3 regions of the Yersinia antarctica genome follow, and region 1 is predicted to be linked to each of the others. Evidence: predicted binding sites of a transcription regulator. Region 1 holds the regulator's gene; each other region holds the start of a gene.

Region 1 (8,452 bases):
TTTAACCCTATCGGTTACCACGACGGCGTGGCGTAATCACTTACGCTACGCCGTTTTTACTTTACCCCGCTCATACTGAAGTCACCGGGCTGTTAGCGGTTTTTAGAATGTTTCCCAGTTTGCGTTGTTATCCACTCTCGCGCTGGCAGGTGCTGCGGTTAACGGATTTGCCCGTGTTTTCACTGCCGGTTTTACTCGTTCGTCATCTGCCTTTAGTTTAAACACGGCCACCGCCCGGTTTAACTGAGTGGCCTGCTCTTCTAGCGAGGCCGCAGCACGGGAAGCTTGCTGTACTAACGCGGCATTTTGCTGTGTCACACTGTCCATTTCTGCCACCGCTTGTCCGACCTGGCTAATACCTTTGCTCTGTTCATCAGATGCAGAAGCTATCTCACCCATTAAATCGGTCACATTGGTGATGGAACGAACAATTTCATCCATAGTAATACCAGCACTTTCCACCAAGGCCGAACCACTACTGACACGGCTAACCGACTCATTAATCAAGCCATCAATCTCCTTCGCGGCCTGTGCACTGCGTTGTGCAAGATTACGCACCTCGCTGGCAACCACAGCAAAGCCACGACCTTGTTCACCGGCACGGGCGGCTTCAACGGCTGCATTCAGTGCCAAAATGTTAGTCTGAAAAGCAATGCTGTTAATTACCGTCGTGATATCGGCTATTTTCCGCGAACTGGCTGAAATCTCATTCATGGTGTTAACCACATCTGCTACCAATATTCCGCCCTTTTTCGCGGTGGCGGAGGCATTCGCCGCCAGTTGACTGGCATGGTGTGCATTATCAGCATTGTGTTTTACGGTTGCGGTTAACTGCTCCATGCTAGCCGCTGTTTCTTCAAGCGCCGCAGCTTGCTGCTCAGTGCGGGATGACAAATCGGTGTTACCGGCTGAAATCTCGGCTGCACCATGATAGATCCCATCGGTGTTACTACGAATTGCCTGAACAGTATTCACCAAACTGGTTTGTACATCACGCAGCAGCGGGAATAACCGCCCAACACAGTTGCGACCAAAATCAGCAATAGGCAGACCAAGCTGACCAGAAGCAATCACGCGAAAATGCTCGCGAATATCGTCCAGTGGGCGCACCAGGTTGGCAACCAGATAGCGATCTGTTGCCAGTAAAATCACCAGACCGGCGATCAGCGCTGAGATAAGGGTAATGCTGCTCACTTTGGTCAAATGAGAGAATTGATCTTTAGCCACCCCGATAGCTTTTGATGCCGCCTGATTAAACTTTTCAGCCACTGAACCATACTGGCGACTCAATGCAGGTACCGTTTTTTTCGCTAAATCCTGATAAGCGGCGCTGTTATTGTCCATTGCAGCTTGATACAGCGGCGTAACCCCTTGTTCAATTAACCCACTCCATCCATCAATCACGCCGCTAACCAAAGCGGAGTCTAACTGTGCATGGTCAATAGTTTTAAATTCTGCCAACTTTTGTTTCAGGTTTTCCAATGCAACATGGGATGATTTCAATTCTTTGTCAGCATCCACGATATTACCGCTCTGGCGGTAATCTACTGAACGAGACAGACGTGTCACCATACGGAAATATTGATCCGTCCCCTGATTAACCAAATTCATATTTTCAACCAACACAGTATTCGCGTTGGAGGATTGTGTCAGTTGGTTGAGTGATAACAAGGTATAGGCCGATACACCGCCCCAGAGCAGACAAAATGCGCCAAGTACCCAAAGCAATGCCGCCCTGATAGTAATATTTTTTAAAAACTGCATGTTCGTTCCCCTTATATATCGGATAGTTATCGTTAGAGACTCTGGTGTTATTTGATGACCGAAAAGCAATAAAGGACGTTCATACAGCTAACGACAACTCCTTTGCCGGCAGACCTTCATCTGACGGGTTTCCCCCTGGCACCGCAAATTGCAACTATTCAGTTACACAACGGTTATCGGCAATGGTGTTATAAGGTTGAGCGACTCACAAAAATTTAATATCGCATAAACTTGATAAAAGCCTGATGGGGTTCTCTGGCATTATGTCGCCCTATACATGTGTTATAATATTGGGCAGAACGCTCAGTAATTTGCATAACTATTTGAATTTAAAAGGTATTTAGCTATATGGCAACTGTAGGCATTTTCTTTGGCAGCGATACTGGCAATACTGAAAACATTGCCAAGATGATCCAAAAGCAACTGGGCAAAGATGTTGCTGAGGTTCACGACATTGCCAAAAGCAGTAAAGAAGATTTAGAAGGCTTCGATATTTTGCTGATTGGGATCCCAACCTGGTATTACGGCGAAGCGCAGTGTGATTGGGATGATTTCTTCCCAACACTGGAAGAGATCGATTTCAATGGCAAGTTGGTGGCGCTGTTTGGTTGTGGTGACCAGGAAGACTACGCAGAATATTTCTGTGATGCGATGGGTACCGTGCGCGACATCATTGAGCCACGTGGTGCCGCAATCGTGGGCCATTGGCCAACCGCGGGCTACCATTTTGAAGCGTCCAAAGGTCTGGCGGATGACGACCACTTTATTGGTCTGGCAATTGATGAAGACCGTCAGCCAGAACTTACCAATGAGCGGGTTGAGGCATGGGTAAAACAGATTACTGAAGAACTGAGCCTGTCTGAGATAGTGGGTTAATCAAGCCTGTCGGAAACGCTATGGTCGTGTTCAACACTGCCGGGCGTTTCCGTTGCCTTTTATCCTTTTGAGCTGTGCTTTTTGTCATAACGTTGTTCTCTCTCTCTTTAGCTCCCATCCATGGTGAACAGCGCGTCCGGCTATCCGATTGTGCTTTGTTAAGCGGCCCACATATCCACATCTTCCTGCGCGCAAAATGAAAATAAACTGCTACAAATTTGTAACTTTATCCCTCGTCACTGTACACTTAAATGATGTGTTATCCCCATTCATCAATACACTGCATGATTAATCTTACAAAGTGTGCAATTATATCTTTGTTAACAACCACGGTTTTCATTTGGGGCTAGCAGTTCTATAATGAGACGCAATTGTAATTATTGCGCCACGGATGTCATAGGCTGAACAGCCTTAATTTGAAACGATAGTAACAGGACTGAATCCGCATGACTGACAACAACAAAGCCTTAAAAAACGCAGGCCTTAAAGTAACACTGCCCCGGCTTAAAATTCTGGAAGTGTTGCAAGATCCGGCGTGCCACCACGTCAGCGCGGAAGATCTTTATAAAAAGCTGATCGATATTGGTGAAGAGATTGGTTTAGCCACGGTTTACCGCGTACTGAACCAGTTTGATGATGCCGGTATTGTTACCCGCCACAATTTCGAAGGCGGTAAATCAGTCTTTGAGCTGACGCAGCAGCATCATCATGATCACTTGATTTGCCTGGATTGCGGCAAAGTGATTGAGTTTAGCAATGAATCCATTGAATCGCTTCAACGTGAAATTTCTAAACAGCATGGTATCAAGCTGACCAATCACAGTCTGTATCTGTACGGCCATTGTGAGACCGGTGATTGCCGTGAAAACGAGTCGGCACACGATAAAAGATAATGTGCTTTGAAAGCATTATCTTATAAAGATTTTAAGCACTGAATACACTACGGCTTATGTTTAATCCAGATTGATAGGTTCTACTGTTTGGTTAACATAAGCTATCAGCAAGATGGCCACCTTTCCCGTTCTATACCTGAGTATCTCTCGGTTGGGAGTCAGGTGGTCGTTCTTATTTATGTCCTTGATATTTATCCCCTTGGTACTGAAAGCCACTAGAGTATTAGCGATGTTCTGGGTTCGTTCGCCTGCTAGCTATCTGCAACACCAATAACATTGGGTATCTATCCCGTTATTGATCTTTCCTGAGTGACAAATTCACTGTTTATCGCCCCCATTTATTGACTCTCCCCCTTTTAGCGAGCTGCATCAATTTTACAGCAAAAAAAACCCCGGACCTGCCGGGGGAAAAACCATCAACTCAACTTCACTTAAATTTGTTTAGCCAAAAAATAAAGCAAACAGGAGATAACATTAGACACAGCTCGATATTACCAATTTTCAGACTTTAACCGACTCAGCACGGCTACTACGCTTACCGTCTGGGCTGGTGGAGCGGATCATCACCTCGCCACTCACGGTAGGTTTTGCCTTCGCATCATACTTCTGCCACTGCTTACCGCCATCAGTTGAATACTCGATAATCAGGCCCGGCAGTGAGATATTGGCTTCCAACTGCCCCGCCACAACCCGAGCACCGGGGACAGGCAGGCGATATGACACACCGGCTTTATCCAGTTTTGCCAGTTCACGTTGGCCCATGATGTTGGCAAAACGTTGCCAATCGATGTCCAACGCCTTGGTATCGACGCTATGCGTCTGGCCACCTTGATATTCGCGGCCCGCTTTGTAATCTTGCTCCCACGAAGCGCGATGCCAGGCACGCTCGGCCAATGGCAACATCCGCGGGAAGATCATGTATTCCATCTGCTCATCAGTGCGGACGGTTTCATTCCATGACTGACCCGAGATGCCATGTACACCCGGCCAAGGTTTATCGCTTTTCGCGCTAAAGTGATTACCATCGCGGTCCACTGAGGTCTCGGCATTCTGCGGCATGTTATCTGGTGCGAAGCTGAATACTTTCGCTTCGTCATTAAAGCGGGTTGCCCAGTAGTAACCGCGTTCATTCGGATTAACTTCATATGGCATATCGAAGTAGACATAATCTGGATTTGACGCGACCACTTCATAACCTTTATTGGCCCAATCATTGATTGAGTCAGCACCACCCCAATAGAGGGTATCCCAGAAGTTGACACCAACGCGTTTAGTGGCAAACGCTTTAGCGTCTTTGGCGTCTTTCAACCCATCCTGCCAAGCCTGCATCTTCTCGATGCCGTGAGCATTAACCAACTTACTGACTTCAATGGCAAAATAGCTGGAAAGATGTTCAACATCCTGCACCTTGCCTTGTTTGACCATATCCTGACAAACTTGTGATTTGGCCCAAGGTTTATCTTCAACACTCTTATCAATAATGCCTTTACCCGCTTCAATCGGCCCGTTTTTGTCCTGATAACCCGCACCCAAACGGATATTTTTCGCTTCATCGCCACCAAAGTGCCAGGTAGTCAGTGGCATACCGGCTTCTTTATGCATCTGCGCCATTTCGCCAATCACTTTATCGACAAACCGCTTAGAAGAGTCGAGGCATGGGTTGAGATAGCTTTTACGCTCATAGAACTGAACTGACGTGGTATTGGAATCATCAGTCGGGTCAAGCAGACGGAATTCGTTAGCTTCTTTTTCTTTGCCCTGTTTCATTAGATTGTTATAACGGGCTTCCATCGACACTACGGCTGCACGGGCGTGTGCTGGCACATCGATTTCAGGGATCACATCAATCTGGCGTGCTTTGGCATATTTCAGAATCTCAATATAATCATCACGAGTGAAATGGCCGCTACCCATATTATTGCTGTCTGGGCCAGAACCCAATTGCGGCAGCAAGCAGGTATTCTCCGTCAAATCGTGACAACGTTTGCTACCAACATCGGTCAATTCGGGCAAGCCTGGGATTTCAATACGCCAGCCTTCATCATCACTTAGATGGAAGTGGAATTTGTTCAGCTTATAAGCTGACATCTGATCAAGTAAGCGCAGCACTGCATCTTTGGTTTTAAAATTACGGCCAACATCGAGGAACACACCCCGGTATTCAAAACGTGGCGCATCTTTCGCCTCAAGAGTGGCAATAGTCTTAGTGCCGTCAGTCGGAACCAACGATAGAATGGATTGCAGGCCATAGAACACGCCGCTCGGATCAAAACCAATAACCTGTGCCCCTTTCTCGCCAATTTTCAGCTCGTAAGCACCGGAAACCGCTAAGTCACCTTTAAACGCGGCAGGTTGAATCACAGTTTTTATCGGGAAACCGGCTGAATTGGCCTTCAGACCCAGTAATTCGAAGCGCTGCTGAGCTGCCTCTGCGGCAGCTTTAGGCAATACACTCAGATCCAGCGCAACCCCGTGACTCAGATCCACATCCTGTTTATAGAGCTTAATCTCCATAGGCGTAGGGATTATTTGCCCACGCAAGTTAGCCACAGACAACGTTTTTACCGCTTCGTTTTTAACAAAGCGTGATTCCGGCGTCATCAGCACATTATTGTCATCTTTGGTGCGTTTCCACTGATCGCCAGTAAACTGTGTCAGATACTCATTGATATCTTCGGTATCGGTATTTTTTAGTACTTTGGGTTTAGCATCGCCAGCAGTGGCATACCAGCGCGGCATAAAGTCAGTGGCAAACAACTGCCAGTATTCGCCAGTAATAGGGATTTCAACCGCTTGATTGGCGGGGAATCCGGTGAATTTGGCGGTAGGTTCAATTTTATGCAAATCGCCCGTCAGATGCGTAATTTTAAACTGGCTATTATCGACGGTCAGAATCTGGCGGATACTATGGAAATAAATAGCCCAGTCTTGGCCGACTATCTCATCCCCGGTGTTGGTCAGAGTAATCATGATTTTATTACATGATGCCCAGTCGGCACCCAGTTTGGCGCAATCAACGCCATTTTCAGCAGCACGGTTATCCAACAATTTATAATTAACTTTCAATGTGCTGAGTTGATCAACAAGTTGTTGATTACGGGTATCAGCATTGGCATATCCCATCAAGCCAAAGGTTGCGGTTATCGCCGCTAAAGCATTTAATTTGAATTTATTCATCACTAACCTCATCCGTAATTAATAACTGCTGCCAAAACGGCTATTGACAGTATTGCTGCTGGCAGCGTTATTGTTAGCTCAATTGCCGTTATCCTGGTCACTTTTATCAGGACTATTATTTATCTGGGTTATTATTACTGCGTATTTCTTGCCACAGCTTCCCGCATTGCGCGTCATAGGCCTGACCATTACCGGTATGTGCAGCATCAATGCAACGCTGGTAATCCAATACTCGAACGGTCTCTTTCTCAGTAAAAGCCTGATGCGCTTTCTCTTGTTTCAGCACATCTAGCACCGCCTTGCAGGGGATCAATCTTTCTGGCGAACCTTCGCTGGCATTGATGCACGCGCTGTAGGCTTGTTTGAGTTTGCTATCTTCCGGTTGAACTGGGGTTTGTGGTGCGCAGGCACTTAATCCCAATACTGTGGTAATAATAAAAAGCATTTTCTTCATGGCGGGTGCTCCATTATGTCCCCGGGTTGGTTACCGGGGATGGCAATCAAAAAGTGGTCAACATCAGAAGATGGTAAAGGGTGCAATCACGATGAATTTAACGTCTTTTTCATCCTGGAATACGTTGCCAAAACCGCCGCCAAAGCTTGGAATATTGGTGTGGTTGTCATACATGGTGTAATGCAGTTTGAAGAGCGTGCCTTTCGCCCGGCCTTCTTGCAGAGTGTAGAGAACATCAAAGTTCCAAGCAGATTCTTTCAGACGCGTATTCTGGTCATAAATTGGGTTAGTACTTGGTTTTGCATCCCAGCCATACGCATAGGAGGTTCCCACTGACCAACCCGCAAGATTCCAGTTTTTCAGGTCATACATCACGCCACCAAACAGCGCTTTTTCGCCGTTGGCGTTGAAATCAGAGCGGGAATCCCACCAAACATCCAAACGGCCATTAGAGGTCGCATAGCCTGGCGTCATACGTTGCAGGAAGTAACCTTGGTTACCGTCAGCTTTGGCCCAGGTACCTTCAAGACGCAAGTCAAATGGCCCGGTGGTGTAGCCCAATGTCAGCGCTTGTAGCCAGGCTAATCCGTCATAGACGTCGTTTACATTGCTGGCACCGCCATCAACTTTATCTTTTGCGCCGTAGAACTGATAAGAGGTACGAAGATCATTGCCAGCCACCGGGAAGGCGTAAGAAGCCTTGGCGAAATACTGGTCCATGTAATCTTTTGCCTGGCCAAATGCCGCTTCCATCACCAGTTTGTTTTTGAAATCGTATTTAGCACCGATTGAGTGCAGGTAACTTACTCCGGTCTTGCCATCAGCCTGGCGGAAGTTGTACATATTCTGATACCAAGGTGCTTTATATTCATCAGTCCACATGTAAGACATGGACAAGGCACCGGCAGTATCAAAATCGAATTTGGCGCCACCTTCAGCCCCACGGTAGGTCCCTGGCATAAAGCTCCAGTGTGGTGCGAGCAGTGTCTGACCCGTTGGCTGGATATAACCACCCCGCGCCCAGAAATCACCTAACTTAAATTTGGCCGCGGCTTTATAAACACTGACGCCACTCTTATCACCGGTCCATTTCTCATCCCAACGGGTTTTAGCGTCACTGAAACCAATTTCGTTTGGCGCTGCCGGGCCACTGTTGGTCATTTCAACTGCGCCGAAAGCAGCCAAGTCAATACCAAACATGTCAGCCGCATAACCGGAAGAGAAATCCAGATTGGCGTTAAAGGTAGAATGGTGCAAGTTGGCGACATATTTGCCGTACTCCGCACTC
Region 2 (8,452 bases), 600 kb from region 1:
CCTGATAGTAAGTTATTCTGTACTTATATCGGGTATTCAGACCCTGCTTGCTATTATTTCAGCTATTTCCCGCCAAAAAACGTCACTTTGTTTTGCCATTCTTGCCTTATATATTGCTATGATTTGGCAGGAATTACCGCGCGTGAAATCATTGAGTATCGTAATAATTGATATTCCTCTGCCAGTTGTGTTTAAAAGGAGCATACAGTGAAGCAAAACCATTTTGGGCAAACTATCGGCACTGAATTACCGCATTGGCAATCAGCGCAGCAACCTCAGCGTGAGATTTTACCCGGCCATTTTTGCTATCTCGCGCCAGTGAATGCAGACAAGCATGAAGCGTCGTTATATCAGGCGTATCACATGGCGAAAGAGGCCGATGACTGGACTTATTTTTATTGTGAACGACCTGAAAATGAAGCTGATTTTCATCTCTATCTGCAAACCCTGATCAAGGCACCGGGGGCTGTCCACTATACGGTTATTGATGCACAGACGGGCCTTGCATTGGGGACGGTAGGCTTACAGCGAATTGATGAGAATAATGGTGTTATCGAGATAGGTTCAGTGAATTGGTCGCCACGTTTAAAACGTAACTCGGCAGGGACGGAGGCAATATATTTACTATTACATTATGTCTTCGATAAATTAGGCTATCGGCGCTGTGAGTGGAAATGCGATTCATTGAATGAACCCTCAAACTCTGCTGCGTCTCGTTTTGGTTTTCAGTATGAGGGCCAATTTCGTCAGGCGATTGTGACTAAAGGGCGCAATAGAGACACCAATTGGTATTCCATAACTGATCGTGAATGGCCATTAATTAAGCAGGCATTTAATGATTGGCTGGCTCTGGAGAACTTTGATAGTGAAGGCCGACAAATAGCACGTTTGCAGGATTTAAGAATCAGCCGTTAGAGAGGATCTGGTTAATTACATTTGAGTTTATTCTATTGTATTAATGATGTTTTTTTATTTTCGTCTTTACTTATAACCCAAATAAAAAAGGTAAAGGCGAAATTACGAAGCTCGTTTGATGCACGGAGTAAAACAGGGCTTAATAGTATAGCGCGATGCAAAAAATAATCAGAGCAAAAAATGAGCAAATAAAAAAATTATATTTTTTTACATTTTGAGATCGCGAAACTTAAGAGTGTCATTATACTGTAATCATCTGGCGGTATTTTTCACACGGTGCATAGCTTAGGCTGTTGTTTATCACTGCGGGGATCGCTAATGCTAGAGTCCATGATTGGGCTGTTAAGACAAGACCACTGTTTTACCCAAGCATCTCGTTGTTACGAGGGCTCCCCCTCCGACTCTCATTTTCCAGCAGTACTGTCATTATCTATCCCTGATATATTTTTGTCTCCAGCGTTATTGTTTCAAGTATTCATGTCACGTAATAACTCCCTTGCGATATCGTTCTCACCCCAGACCTGTTTTTACCCAAGTCATTTTGGGGCCTGGGTGTTGACGCTACTCGCATTTTTCATTGGCTATTATTGGCTGCGAAGGAAGCCAAAAACCTCATCCGTATGTGAAACATATACCCAAAGTAATTCGAGTTGCAGGAAGTCAACACACATGCAGCTTGAAGTATGACGGATATAATCGCGCAGGCAACCGCTGCTGCGGTAGGTGAAACAAACTGTAAGGTGCCACTATGGGAAGACAGAAAGCAGTGATCAAAGCTCGTCGTGAAGCGAAACGCGTAATTAGACGTGATTCACGTAGCCATCGTCAACGTGAGGAAGAAAACGTGACATCGTTAGTGCAAATGGGCGGTGTTGAATCAATAGGTATGGCACGGGATAGCCGTGATACCTCCGTTATTCAGGCGCGTACGGAAGCTCAAGGTCATTACTTATCAGCCATAGACAATAAACTGCTCATCTTTGCGACCGGCGAAGCTGGGTGTGGTAAAACCTTTATCAGCGCGGCTAAGGCCGCAGAAGCACTGATTCACAAAGAAGTTGATCGGATAATTGTGACGCGACCTGTACTACAGGCTGATGAGGATCTGGGGTTCTTACCTGGTGATATCTCTGAGAAGTTCGCGCCTTACTTCCGCCCGGTGTATGACATTCTGCTGCGCCGGCTCGGCTCGTCTTTCATGCAATACTGCCTGCGCCCAGAAATCGGCAAAGTGGAAATTGCGCCTTTCGCCTATATGCGCGGGCGTACCTTTGAGAATGCGGTAGTGATCCTCGATGAGGCACAAAATGTAACCGCCAGCCAAATGAAGATGTTCCTAACCCGTCTCGGTGAAAATGTTACGGTCATCGTTAATGGCGATATCACCCAATGCGACCTTCCGCGTGGTGTGAAATCAGGTCTCAGTGACGCGCTGGAGCGTTTTGCTGAGGATGAAATGATTGGTATCATCCGCTTTGATAAACAGGACTGTGTCCGCTCTGCACTCTGCCAACACACTCTAAATGCCTATTCATAACTCAGTGTTATGAATGGATGACCCGATAAAAAAGGGCAAGCGCGATAAACGCTTGCCCTTTGCTTATCCCTTGGCGGGCATGAAGTTACAGCATGATAGTCATCATATAAGCGGCAAATAGCGCCAGATGGGCGGTACCATTAAGTACGTTGGTTCTGCCGGTGGAAAATGATATTTGCGACAAAATCAACACGCTGACCATCACCACGATATGTGGCGCTTCCAGACCAAAGTTCAACTCTTGCCCGGTGATTACCGCAATCAAGGTAACCGCAGGAACGGTCAGTGAAATGGTTGCCAGCACTGAGCCGAAGAACAGGTTCATCGCACGCTGTACCTGATTAGCCAGCACCGCTTTTAACGCCCCTAATCCTTCAGGGGAGAGGATTAGCAGAGCAATCAGGAAACCGGTAAATTTAGCCGGTGCATTTAACTCAGTAAGCAGTGCTTCTAATGGGTTGGCATCAAATTTGGTAACGGCTATTACTGCTATTAAATGAATTAACAACCAAAATGTGTGCCACAAGCTACTGTGTGAGGATGGCTTACCATGGTGAGGGTCACTCGGGTCGTCACCTTCATCCTCATGTTCATACACAAATAGACTTTGGTGCGTTTTGGTTTGAATCAGCAGAAAAACACCGTACATCGCGGCTGAAATTGCTGCGACAACCAGTGATTGAGCCACGCTAAAGTTGCCGCCGGGCAGGGTACTCGGTAGCACCAACACAATGATAGCCAGCGGGAATATAGCCATCAGATACTGTTTAATGCCTACCAGATTGACATGCTGGGTAGCAAATTTTCGACCGCCGAGCAGCAAGGAAACACCGACCAATCCACCAATCACAATCATGATGATTGAATAGAGCGTATCGCGCATCAGGGCGGGTGCGGCATCACCTGTTGCCATCATGGCTGAGATCAAACTGACCTCAAGCACAACAACCGACAGACTGAGGATTAAAGAGCCATAGGGTTCTCCCAGGCGGTGTGCTAATACGTCGGCATGGCGCACTACGCTAAAAGCACTGCTCAGGATACCCACAAGTGCGATCAGGTTGATAACAATAACAGCAGCAAAATTGCTGGTATCACCCCAGCTATTAAGAATGACCAATGCAATGATCGGCAGGATGAGGGAGTATTCGTGATGGCGAGATTTAGATCGGCCAGGATCATTTTGCGACTTCATTTCGAGAGCGCTCCTAATAACTTTACTGCATTAAACGGGCATTAGAGCCATTTAATGATAATTAAGTGCCATATTGTAGGCTAAGTAGCTTTAAGACTAACAAATAACAGGGAATTGTCGCAGAAAATTTACAAGGTTTTAACTGGAAAGGGTAAAAAAAATAGCTATGAAAACGGACACTACAGGGTAATGTCCATTGATTTTACAGATATTAATTAATCTTACTCGTCAATATTGTCCATAACTTCATGGCGCTTATGGTGATAATCTTCTTCATTCAGCCCTTCGCGCCAGTAGGGTACAGCATAAAGTTGCTGCCGCTCACACCCTTTTTCTCGGCGCAGATAACGGCGCAATTGCACCACCATGCTATCTTCTCCAGCCAGCCAGAATGTTGACTCTTCCATCAGCAGATTCAGCGCACAGAATTGGGTTATCACATCACCTGTTTTTTCCGTACCCCCAATGACCCAACTCAGTTCCAACCCGGCAGGTTTAATCAGATTCAATACATCTTGCGGGCTATCTACACGGATGATGGCATGGCCTTCGGCATTTGCAGGCAGGGTTTCCAGTAAGGCGGCAATAGCGGGCAGTGAGGCGGGGTCACCCACTAGATAGCTGTATGCCGCTGCTGGCAACATAGTTTCCGGTCCACCAGGATTGGTAATCCCTAACCAATCACCGACTTTGGCATTGCGGGCAAAATCGACCGCCGGACCACGGTGATCATGAATAGCAAACTCAATATCCAGCTCACTCAGTTCTGGGCGAGAAGCACGAACAGAATAGGTTCGAACAATCGGACGGACCTCGGCGGCAGGCCAGATTGGACCTTTTTCACCAAGTACTGGCAGTTCCGGCTGAGTTTGGCTCGCCAAAGGTAGGAAGATTTTCAAATGAGCGCCCGCGCAATCAGACGGGTAATTCTGCAATGTCGGGCTATGGAAGGTGATTCGACGTAAATGCGGTGAGGTATCCACTATCTTTTTCACCTGAACCAGACGCGGTGGAACTGGGCGATGCGTGGGTTTTGCTGCGGTTGATCCTGTGGTCACAGTTTATCCTTCTTATCCTATGATGTTTTATTCTTGGTCATCAGCCAGCAGAGGTTGTGGCTTATAAAGGGATAAACTATAACATCAACCAATGTTAATGATAATTATTTGCATAAAAAGAGAGCGATAGGCTGCAACGGCGCATTTGCCCCACAGATATGTAGGGCAAGATGAATTGATTGCTTAATTGATGGGTTTTACAATTGCCGTTCGACGGAAATGCAATCTTAAACGCAACATAGTGACCAGTGCGATAACCATCACGACCATTGCAGCCAGCGGAAGTTGCTGTAATTGCAGACCAAAAGCCAGCAAGGTGCCACCGAACCAGGCGCCCAATGCATTACCTAAATTGAACGCGCTTTGGTTAAAGGTTGATGCCAGATTAGGGGCGTCACGGGCCTGATCCACTACTAATAGTTGTAACATTGGGCACAAGGCAAAAGCCACAATACTCCAGATAAACAATGTCAGTAGTGCCGGTAAATAGAAACCAATGGTGTAATGCAGCGCCAGCAGGATAGCTATCAGTATGGCGATTAGTCGGGTCATGGATCCCACCAGGTTTTTGTCGCCTAAACGACCTCCCATCACGCTGCCGATGGACAACCCAACCCCAAGAATCAATAACACCACAGTAACGCCATGTTCAGAAACTCGCGTCACCTCACGCAATAATGGTGCAATATAAGTGAAAACAGTAAACAGGCTGGCATTGGTTAATACTGATAGCAGTAAGGCGGTTTGCACTTTTTTCTGCATCAGGGTTTTGAATTCCAGCTTAGGACTGATTCTCTTCATCGGAATATTATTCGGTAACCAGGCGATTACCGCGATGATAGCTACAATACCAATAGCACTGACACCCCAGAAAGCGGCTCGCCAACCAAAAGCTTGTCCAACTGCTGTACCTAATGGCACACCAAGTACATTTGCCAGTGTGACACCCATAAAGACTAATGCTATTGCCCGCGCCCGGCGGTTAGGTTGGACCAAATCAGTGGCGACCACCGATGCCAAACCAAAGAAAGTGCCATGGCAGAGCGCTGCAATAATACGGGCAGCCATCAATAAGTTATAGGTTTGTGCCAATGCACACAGGACATTGCCAATAATAAACAGGACAATTAAACCCAAAAGTGTGGATTTACGCGGGATTCGCGCCGTTGCAATAGCCAATAAAGGTGCGCCGATTACCACACCCATGGCATAAACAGAAACCAACATCCCGGTTTTAGGGATACTGACCCCCAAGTCATGGGCAACTTCCGGCAATAACCCCATAATTACAAACTCGCTGGTACCAATGCCAAAGGTAGCAATGGTGAGTGCGATAATAGCCAATGGCATGAGTAACTCCTGAACAGCCTTACATACATAAAAGGCTGAATAACATCAATGTCAACTCACTCCCTGGCATGAATATGAAGGAGATAAAGTCTTGGCAGATGAATTTTATTAAGCGATTTTAGCACCGAGCCAAAAGGGCGTCTAACGGCAAAGTACGATCCTCTGGGTAACTGACGCATCAGTAGGGGAGTCGGCGCTCTACCGGCAATACCAATAGCTCTGGGTATATTAAAAAGTAATTAAATATAGCTGATTTTAATTTCTTCCCCAAAATTAGAAGCCCCTCTATTTCCCCTATCTTTTTGATAATTTGGGTTATTTCAATTTTTACCACCATAGTATAGTGATTTACGTATGCCATAAGCTTTACTTAGCACAAAAAAACATAAGCAACGGTTTTTTTGTATTTGTTGGTGGCCATTTTCCCCCGTAAATCTATCTACCAAATAGAGTGAAATCAAAAGGGGCTAAATGTGAATTTCCAGCAGCTTAAAATTATTCGGGAATCAGCCCGTTGCAACTATAACCTGACCGAAGTGGCTAATACTTTATTTACCTCACAATCGGGTGTTAGCCGGCATATTCGCGAACTAGAAGAAGAATTGGGTATTGAGATCTTCGTTCGACGAGGAAAACGGTTGCTCGGGATGACTGAACCGGGCAAGGAGTTGCTGACAGTAGCCGAACGCATGCTGAATGATGCTAATCAAATCCGCCGTCTGGCTGATGTATTCAGCAATAATGATAGTGGACAGTTGCATATTGCTACCACACACACTCAAGCTCGCTACAGTTTGCCTCGGGTGATTAAAGAATTCCGCCTGTTATACCCGCAAGTTAAGTTAGTTATTAGCCAGGGGAACCCGCAAGAGATTGCAGCCATGCTGCATTCCGGTGAAGCGGATATTGGTATTGCTACTGAACTATTAATGAGTGACGAGTCTGTCGCCACGTTTCCTTATTATCGCTGGCACCACGCTATTGTCGTGCCGGATAATCACCCGCTAACACAAGACCCTAATATCACCCTTGAAACGCTGAGTACGTTGCCATTGATTACCTATCGTCAGGGGATTACTGGCCGCTCACGTTTGGACAATGCCTTCAAAAATGCTGGACTGACACCCGATATTGCACTCAGTGCACAAGATTCTGATGTAATTAAGACCTATGTTGAACTCGGCATGGGGGTCGGCATTCTGGCGGATATGTCCTACGAGGCACATCGTGATAAAGGGTTAGTACGACTAAATGCCGAACACTTGTTTGATGCTAATACTGTTTGGCTAGGGCTAAAACGAGGTCAGTTACAACGTAACTTCATTTGGTTCTTTATACAGCTCTGTAATCCAACACTTTCTTTGCATGATATTAAAGAGAAAGTGTTGGCAGAGGCAGCAGATGAGGTGGTGATTGATTACCAGATCTAGCCACGAAGCGGTAGAGATAGGCCATCTGGACAGAAAGCATCAGTCAAGAGAGTCATTATCTGGAGCAAATCGCACCTGAACTTCTGTTCCGCCATCGTCCCGTTGGCGGATGTTACAGTCACCATTCAGGCTATTTGCCCGATCCTGCATAATGATCAAACCGTAATGATTAGGCCGCTCGCTGGCCTGTCCAATCCCACAGCCGTTATCGCGGATGGACATGATGACATCACCTTGCTCAACAGTAACCCTGACTGTGGCGATACTGGCGTGAGCATGCTTATAAATGTTGTTCAGTGCTTCACGGGCAATGTTAACCATATGAATGGCTTGATGGTCGGGGACACAGTCTGACGGCAAGTTAAACTCGAGGGTAATGGGTAAACTGGCTCGCTCGCTGAATTCATTTACCAAAGTCTGAAGTGCCGCTTGTAATGTTGCCTCATTTAGCTTCAGGCGGAAGGTCGTCAGTAATTCACGTAGCTGGCGGTAGGCGATGTTAAGTTCATCGCGCATTTGCTGTACTAAAAGTTTACTGGGTTCCGGCATGTCGGGCGCTTGCATCTGCAAACAACTGATTTGAATTTTGAGGCAGGAAAGCGACTGGGCGATGGAGTCATGCAGTTCCCGGGCAATGGCTGAACGCTCTTCCATCAATAATAATTGCTGCTGATGCCGGGCTTGGCTTTCCAGTGCCAATGTACTGCTCAGTTGCTCCACCAGCATATTGATCAGTTGCTGCTGATCTGAATTGAGTGATTTATCAGTGGGTAGTTTTGCCAGTAGCAACCCATATTGACCAAGCTTATCACTCAGACTCCAACTCAAAGATTCCCGCAAAACAGCACTACTCACTCCGCCAGATGAGCTGCTAATAGTGAGTTGTGCCGGGCTGTTTTGGGGCGGCAGATATTCGCCATCGGCGTTATCAGCGAGATGATCGCGATAAAGATGATTTTCATATAAA
Region 3 (8,452 bases), 800 kb from region 1:
CATTGAGATGGCATCATCTTCACTGATACCACGCTGCAAGCAATAAAACAGTTGGTCATCGCCAATTTTTGATGTTGTCGCTTCGTGTTCCAATTGGGCTGAGTTATTGCGCACTTCCACATACGGGAAGGTATGCGCACCGGAGTCCGGCCCAATCAACATCGAATCACATTGCGTGAAGTTACGTGCGTTATCCGCACCGGGCAGGATTTTCACCAAACCACGGTAGGTGTTCTGGCTATGCCCAGCAGAGATCCCTTTGGCAATAATTGTTGATTTGGTGTTTTTGCCAATATGAATCATCTTGGTACCGGTATCGGCTTGCTGGTGGCCATTCGTTAGTGCCACCGAGAAGAACTCACCGATTGAGTTATCACCCTGTAAAATAACGCTTGGATATTTCCAAGTAATAGCGGAGCCAGTCTCAGATTGAGTCCATGACATTTTTGAACCCGCACCTTCACACAACGCACGTTTGGTCACGAAGTTAAGAATACCGCCAGTGCTATCAGCACCGGCGAACCAGTTCTGCACCGTTGAATATTTCACTTCAGCATTTTTGTGCAAAATGACTTCAACGACCGCAGCGTGTAGCTGGTAGCTGTCTCGCACTGGCGCTGAGCACCCTTCGATATAGCTGACATAACTGTCTTCGTCAGCAATCAGAATGGTGCGTTCAAACTGCCCTGTTTTAGCCGCATTAATACGGAAATAGGTGGATAACTCCATCGGACAGCGCACACCTTTTGGCACATAAACAAAAGTGCCATCAGAAGCCACCGCCGCATTTAGCGCGGCAAAAAAGTTATCTTTAGCCGGTACCACCGACCCCAGATATTTACGTACCAAATCCGGGTATTCCTGAATAGCTTCGCTAAATGAGCAGAAAATAATCCCTTGTTCGGCTAATTTCCCACGGTAGGTGGTCGCAACCGAAACTGAGTCAAAAATAGCGTCTACTGCTACTTCGGCCCCTTCGCGCACCGGAACCCCTAGCTGAGCAAAGGCAGATTCAACCTCTGCGGTGAGGTACTCATTCATCGCCTGTTCAGACAGATCACGTGGTGCCGCACTGTCCGCAGACGATTGCTGCACTGCACCGGGTTGCGAATCACAACTGTCATCACAACTGCCACAGGACGGCGCGGAGTAATAACTGTAGTCCTGATAATCCAGACTTTTATAATTGGCTTTCAGCCAGTGAGGCTCTTCCATTTCGAGCCAACTGCGATAAGCACCAAGACGAAACTCCAGCATCCATTCAGGCTCATTACGTTTCGCTGAAATGGCGCGAATGACATCTTCACTAAGGCCTTTCGCTAACTGATCAGTCGCAAGCTGGGTAAAAAAGCCTTCTTTGTAACGACCATCGCTGACCCAAGCCTGCACATCATCTGGAACCTCTACATTGCTTCGTGTCATTTCGTTTACATCGCTCAAACGCCAAAACTCTCGCCACACCCGCAGGAATGCTGAGCTTTAGGATTATTAAATTTAAAAATCTGGTTTAGCCCTTCGCGGACATAATCCACCTCGGTGCCATCGATAAACGGCATCGCTTTTAACGGTACGTAGAGTTTGGCACTGCCCTGTTCGAAAACCAGAGCGTCGCTGGCGGGCTCTTTAGCCATATCCATTACATAAGCAAACCCCGCACAACCGGATTGTTTCACGCCAAGCTGCAATCCTTTAATTTGCGGATCTTGCTGCATGAGTCGTGTAATTTGTGCGGCAGCGCTCTCTGTTATCGTCACGCCCTGCCAGACATTCTCGTCGAGTGAAAATGTCCCGACTGATTCCTGTTGCATATGCCCTACCTTATATTTCGCAATCACCCATTAGGTTGATCTTTTCAGGTTAACAATTTGCTGGCTGATTATTGGAGAATCAACACAGATTATTTACAATGGTAGTGATAATAATTATCACTTCAACCGTTTGTTTTGCAGGGATATTAAGAAAAGTGCCGTTTGAACCTCGAATGAGGCGGCAACGAGTAAGCATGCTGCGATGGCCGAAGAGGTCTGGAGGAAAAAGTGCACTTTTATCACCCTGAAATAAATGAATAAATTCCTCGGTGACGCTCGAATCCCTTACTATATTAAGGGCTAATCGCAGTCAGCCGCTGAGTATTTAAAACATTCATAAAAAATACCTATTTCTATTTTAACTTTAGCTGAAAACCCTCACAGGGGAAACCTATCATAGAGATTCGCCGCATTTATCGGCTAAATGAAACTGTCTGAAGGGAGCCGCAGCAAGTGCCATGAGCTGCTGACGTCACTCAGGGCCATTGGTGGCCCTGAGTCAGGTAATCACGTGTAATTTGGTGGGGGAATGACCTTATCGGGACAACACGGCTACGGTTAAACGCGAGGTACAACACAGATGGTCTTCTTCATCAAACACCTCAATCTGCCACACCTGATGGCTGCGGCCGATATGAATGGCCCGACAGCAACCCCGAACTTTCCCGGAACGTACTGCTTTCAGGTGGTTAGCATTAATCTCCAACCCCACGACTTGCTGGCCTTCGGTGGTACACAGATATCCGGCCATCGAACCGAGCGACTCCGCCAGCACCACCGACGCACCACCATGAAGTAAACCGAAAGGTTGAGTCGTCCGCTGGTCTACTGGCATCGTGGCTTCTATTTCGTTATCAGAGAGGCGGGTAAACTCAATGCCCAAATGCCCAACCATACAGCCCTGGCATTGCTGGTTTAACTGTTCCAGCGTTGCGGTGCGTTTCCACAGCATCTTTTCCCCTTGGTTGTTGAAATTACAGCAGCAATAGCTGTTCTGATTACTCAGCCCATCCTTGGGCTTTGCCTCTGCGAGGCGGCGGCAAGTAGCACGAAGTAAATAGCATAGTCAGCTCGTAGGTTAAACCAGCTCAAGCAAAGCTTGTAACGGATGTCTCAGTCCATTGCCTTCAATACGTTTAACCTGACTCCGGCAAGAGTAACCTGTGGCTAAACAGCGTTTACCCGGTAACTTTTGTAACGCCTGTTGCCAGGATAACGCGTAAATACCCAACGAGTTATCGATGTTCCTCGCTTCATGACCATAAGTTCCGGCCATGCCACAACACCCGACACTGACGTTTTCCAGTTTGGCACCATAACGGGAGAATATTGCTGCCCAGTGCTGGCTGCTGGCAGGTAGTGCCGTGGTTTCGGTGCAATGCCCAAACAGGTACCAGGATTCGCCACTCATCTGCTGCTCTGGCAGGTCAGCCAGGGCCATCTGTAGCCACTCGTGCACCAATTGCACCGTAAAGTCACCGCGCGCATCACCAAGAATCTCTTTATATTCATCGCGATAACAAAGAACCAGCGCCGGATCAACCCCAACCATTGGTATCCCCAGTAACGAAATGCGATTAAGAAAATCTGCCGTCTTACGGGCCGTTTTAGCAAAACGTTGCAGGAAACCTTTAATGTGCTGCGCTTTACCGTTGGGTGAGAATGGCAACAGCACGGGATTGAAGCCCAGTTTTTCGACCAAGTGAACAAAATCCGCCACCACCTGAGCGTCGTAGTAACTGGTGAAGGGATCCTGCACGATCAGCACATGCTGGTGGCGTTCTGACTCAGACAGTTTCTCCAACTGCTCAAGGGTCATAGTACTGGCATAATGGCCGGATAATGATTGCTTCAACGTTGGGCTAGAAAGCATCGGTAAGTCCACCATACCAATACTTTTCCGGCTTAGCTCCCTGACCCACGGCTGTTTGAGGAAAAAGTTAAACACTTTTGGGGTTTTGGCCATTAACGGCGCATAACTCTCTACTCCAGCCACCACATAGTCACGCAGTGGACGGTGATAACGGGTGTGATACAACTGTAGGAAGCGGGAACGGAAGCCCGGTACATCAATTTTTATCGGGCACTGCGTCGAGCAAGCTTTGCATGCCAGACAACCTGACATCGCCTCTTTGACTTCATGAGAGAAATCATAATCCCCCTGACTGGCAGCCCAGGTATTACGGGTTTTCTCAATCAAACCACGCAGGCTGGGGCGTTTGGTCGCCAGCCCTTTCTCTAGTGCAATGGGGTCAACCCCTTGCTCAGATAGCAGCCGTAACCATTCTCGCACCAGCGTTGCCCGGCCTTTTGGTGAATAAATACGGTCACCGGTAATCTTCATCGACGGGCACATCGGGCTACGTGTATCAAAGTTAAAGCACAGACCGTTACCATTACATTCCATCGCACCACGGAATGAGGTTCTTACTGCTAACGGAATACGCCGGTCCAAGGTACCGCGTTTAGCTGAGGTATCCACTTTCATCATTGGCGCATCACTGCCCAACGGTGAGCATATTTTCCCCGGATTTAAGCGATTATCCGGGTCGAAAACGGATTTAATGCGCCGCACCTCGTGGTAAAGCACTTCACCAAAGAAGTCAGGGCTGTATTCTGCACGGAAACCCTTACCGTGCTCGCCCCATAGCAAGCCGCCATAGCGCGCCGTCAGTTGCACCACTTGGTCAGATATCTGTTTCATCAGCATTTCTTGCTGTGGATCGCACATATCCAGCGCTGGGCGTACATGTAATACCCCCGCATCCACGTGACCAAACATGCCGTAGCTCAAATTGTGGCTATCAAGCAGTTGGCGGAACTCGACAATATAATCGGCCAAATGTTGTGGTGGCACACAGGTATCTTCCGCAAACGGAATGGGCTTAGCCTGGCCTTTACTGTTGCCTAACAAACCAACCGCTTTTTTGCGCATACCATAGATGCGCTCAATACCCGCTAACTCACTGCAAATCTGGTAACCAATAACGCCGCCTTGCTGAGCAGACATCAGGTCATCCAAGCGCTGACAAAGTGCCTCCATTTGACTATCGATCAGTGCCTTATCATCACCGGCAAACTCAACGATATTCAACCCCAGCATCTCTTTATCAGGGATATCGGTAATCAGCTCTTTTACTGAGTGCCAGACAATATCTTCTTTGGCCAGATTAAGAACTTTAGAGTCCACAGTTTCCACTGACAGTGCTTTGGCTTCCACCATAAACGGGGCATTACGCAGAGCGGAATCGAAGGAGTCATACTTTACATTCACCAGACGGCGAACTTTAGGCAGCGGTGTTATATCCAGTGTCGCTTCAGTAATGAAGGCCAGCGTGCCCTCTGCACCGGTTAAAATTCGGGTCAGGTCAAAGGTTTGCAGGTCATCACTAAACACGTGGCGTAAATCATATCCGGTCAGGAAACGGTTTAATTGGGGGAATTTCTCCAGAATCAGCGCGCGCTGCTCACGGCAGTGATGCAGCACCGTATGATAAATACGGCCGGTTACAGAGTCCTCCTGCGCAATCGTTTGTGCCAATGCCGTCGGCATGGCGCGGGTATCGAGCAGGGTTCCACCCAGCAATATGGCACGTAGCCCCAACACATGGTCGGACGTTTTGCCATACACTAGCGACCCCTGCCCAGAGGCATCGGTATTGATCATTCCACCCAATGTGGCGCGGTTACTGGTCGATAACTCGGGCGAAAAGAAGTAGCCGAATGGCCGCAGATATTGATTGAGCTGATCTTTAATCACCCCCGCTTCAACCCGCACCCAACCCTGTTCGGGATTAATCTCCAGAATACGGTTCATATGGCGCGACATATCCACCACAATGCCACTGTTCAGTGCCTGGCCATTGGTGCCGGTCCCGCCGCCGCGAGGCGTAAATACCAGGGATTTAAAACTCTCCAGGCCAGCCAGACGGCCAATCAAGGCAACATCTGCAGTCGAACGAGGAAAAACCACGGCGTCGGGTAGCAGTTGGTAAATACTGTTGTCCGTCGCCATAGTCAGGCGATCGGCATAATTAGTGGCGGTATCGCCGGTGAATCCGTTTTGCTTCAAAGCATCCAAAAAATCTAGCACCAACTGGATGACACCCGGTGCCTGAGAAATCTGTGGGATCATTAGTGTGACCCTATCTAATAGGTATGTTTGTGGTTCCGCCAAGAGATTATCTGCTAGCAATCCTCTTTGTCGAATAATTTATGTCAATTCAGAATGATGAGAAAGTGATGCGTATCTGCCGAGGATAAATGCGGCAATAAATCATTAAGTATCAAAATTATATATTGTATAAATAATAGTCGCACCACGCCGAAAGAACATTGTTTCAGCACCTTGGTTGCGGTCGGTGTTTTTGTTATGTCCAAGCTAATGCTATTTTTTAACAAATCACAGCAGTAAAATCCGGCGTTGTCTGTTAAAACATTAAAAAATACACCATGATTAGTACAGATGCTTAATTAGTTCAAAATCTAATGAGTGCCTAAAAAACAGTGCGATGGCCACCTTGCCATGACTTTCGATGTGAGAACCCATTGATGAATTACCCGCAGCAGCGCCGTTTCGATTTACCTAAACTGATGTTTGGGGTGATATTCATTATGATAATGATTATCGCCAGTTTCTGGGTGGTACAGCCTTTTATTATGGGTTTTGCCTGGGCGGGCATGGTAGTCATTGCGACCTGGCCACTGTTGATTAGGCTGCAAAGGCTACTTTGGGGTAAGCGCTGGCTGGCTGCTATTGTCATGACTCTGCTGCTGGTGTTGTTGTTTGTCATCCCGATAGCCCTACTGGTCAGCAGCCTGGTGGAAAACAGCGGCCCGCTTATCCAGTGGGCATCCAGCCCGTCTAATGTGCGCATGCCGGATATGACCTGGTTGCAATCGATCCCAATGGTGGGGAACAAACTCTATAGTAGTTGGCATACATTGGTTGCCGGTGGTGGCAATGCGATGATCGCCAAAGTTCAACCCTATATTGGTGCGGCCGCGACCTGGCTGGTAGCTCAAGCCGCCCATGTAGGTTATTTTTTGATTCATCTGGCGCTGATGGTGCTGTTCAGTGTTTTACTCTATTTCCATGGTGAGCAAGTCGGGCTGGGTATCCGCCATTTTGCGGTGCGCGCTGCCGATAAACGTGGTGATGCCGTCGTGGTGCTGGCCGCTAAAGCTATCCGGGCCGTCGCATTGGGGGTCGTGGTCACCGCACTGGTACAAGCAGTGCTGGGCGGGATTGGGCTGGCGATTGCGGGCATTCAATACGCCACACTGTTTACCGTATTAATGTTTATCTGCTGCGTAGCTCAGCTTGGGCCACTGTTGATACTGGTCCCGGCAATTATCTGGTTGTATTGGACCGGTGATACCACCTGGGGCACGGCACTGCTGGTTTGGAGCTGTATCGTTGGTACCATGGATAACGTTTTACGCCCCTACCTTATCCGTATGGAAGCTGATATGCCGATGATTCTCATCCTGTCCGGGGTGATTGGTGGCTTGTTGTCATTCGGCATGATTGGCTTGTTTATTGGGCCGGTGGTGTTAGCCATCTCCTACCGCCTGACTTCTGCCTGGGTCAATGAAGCGCCGGAACCTGAAGAGAGTATGAAGGAAGTTGCCAAGCATTTAGAAGAGCTTTAGCTCTTACCGGGGGTTTGGTAGTTATGCTGCCGAACCCCTATTATCCAGCGACATTCGCTATTAACAATTAAGAACAACCGTTTTAATTCCTCTATTTCTATTCTCAACCTGTATTTCATTAGTTATTAAATAGAATGATTATTAATAACCATATGAAATTAATCCTATAAAAACATTTATTTAACCTATTATATTCAGAAGATTCTTAATGACTAAGCCACGGAATTTACTTAATATTATTATTAGAAAGTGCTTTCCCCAAGGCATTTAAATAATTCATCTTCAAATGACTTATTTAAATATCTGTAATCGAATACACGTATTGCTGTGTGTAGTCTTTGCCTGTCATCTTAGACGGGCTTTTTTTTTACTTATTATTGCAAAAAATCCGCAACCTAAGCTGCGGATAATTAAATGTCTCTCTATCGGTATAACCCGAGTCCAATCAATGCTTAGTATGTTGCGCCAAACTGACCCACGTTTGTACTACGGTGTCTGGGTTAAGGGACAAACTGTCAATCCCCTGATCCATCAGCCATAAAGCAAAATCCTCATGGTCTGACGGACCCTGACCACAAATCCCCACATACTTGCCTTGACGTTTCGCCGCCTGAATGGCCATCGACAGCAACGCCTTAACGGCTTCATTGCGCTCATCAAACAGTTCAGAAACCACACCGGAGTCGCGATCCAGCCCCAATGTTAACTGAGTCATATCATTGGAGCCGATAGAGAAGCCATCAAAATGCTCAAGGAATTGATCCGCCAGCAATGCATTGGACGGGATTTCGCACATCATAATAAGCTTCAGGCCATTCTCACCACGTTTCAGTCCTTGTCTTGCCAGTTCTGCCACCACCGCCTCTGCCTGAGCCACTGTACGTACGAAAGGCACCATGACTTCGACGTTAGTCAACCCCATCACATTCCGCACCCGCTTAACCGCCTCACACTCCAGTGCGAAACAATCACGGAAGCTGTCTGCGACA

What was found. Region 1 encodes Fur, which represses iron uptake genes when iron is present. Its sites were predicted from a motif close to ATAATAATGAGAACNACTATCAA; they were not measured.
Region 2: ACWJJO_RS09755 (siderophore-interacting protein) is a predicted target of Fur. The motif match lies at 4,797-4,819, and genes of this name have one in related genera.
Region 3: sufA (Fe-S cluster assembly scaffold SufA) is a predicted target of Fur. The motif match lies at 1,907-1,929, and genes of this name have one in related genera.

What each region holds. Positions count from the first base shown of each region.
Region 1 is NZ_JBSJQF010000001.1:1,510,743-1,519,194, reverse strand. Features, by position in the region: gene ybfE (LexA regulated protein) at 1-5, shown strand, start outside; gene ACWJJO_RS07005 (methyl-accepting chemotaxis protein) at 103-1,764, opposite strand; gene fldA (flavodoxin FldA) at 2,113-2,640, shown strand; gene fur (ferric iron uptake transcriptional regulator) at 3,087-3,533, shown strand; gene ACWJJO_RS06990 (beta-N-acetylhexosaminidase) at 4,035-6,710, opposite strand; gene chiQ (ChiQ/YbfN family lipoprotein) at 6,826-7,164, opposite strand; gene chiP (chitoporin ChiP) at 7,228-8,452, opposite strand, start outside.
Region 2 is NZ_JBSJQF010000001.1:2,107,200-2,115,651, forward strand. Features, by position in the region: gene ACWJJO_RS09735 (GNAT family N-acetyltransferase) at 208-915, shown strand; partial or broken gene ACWJJO_RS09740 (hypothetical protein) at 1,234-1,541, shown strand; gene phoH (phosphate starvation-inducible protein PhoH) at 1,664-2,452, shown strand; gene chaA (sodium-potassium/proton antiporter ChaA) at 2,538-3,647, opposite strand; gene ACWJJO_RS09755 (siderophore-interacting protein) at 3,869-4,705, opposite strand; gene ACWJJO_RS09760 (MFS transporter) at 4,889-6,055, opposite strand; gene cbl (HTH-type transcriptional regulator Cbl) at 6,529-7,485, shown strand; gene narX (nitrate/nitrite two-component system sensor histidine kinase NarX) at 7,525-8,452, opposite strand, start outside.
Region 3 is NZ_JBSJQF010000001.1:2,306,408-2,314,859, reverse strand. Features, by position in the region: gene sufB (Fe-S cluster assembly protein SufB) at 1-1,422, opposite strand, end outside; gene sufA (Fe-S cluster assembly scaffold SufA) at 1,437-1,808, opposite strand; gene ACWJJO_RS10645 (hotdog fold thioesterase) at 2,344-2,760, opposite strand; gene ydiJ (D-2-hydroxyglutarate dehydrogenase YdiJ) at 2,887-5,943, opposite strand; gene ydiK (AI-2E family transporter YdiK) at 6,360-7,463, shown strand; RNA gene rprA (antisense sRNA RprA) at 7,729-7,833, shown strand; gene ppsA (phosphoenolpyruvate synthase) at 7,909-8,452, opposite strand, start outside.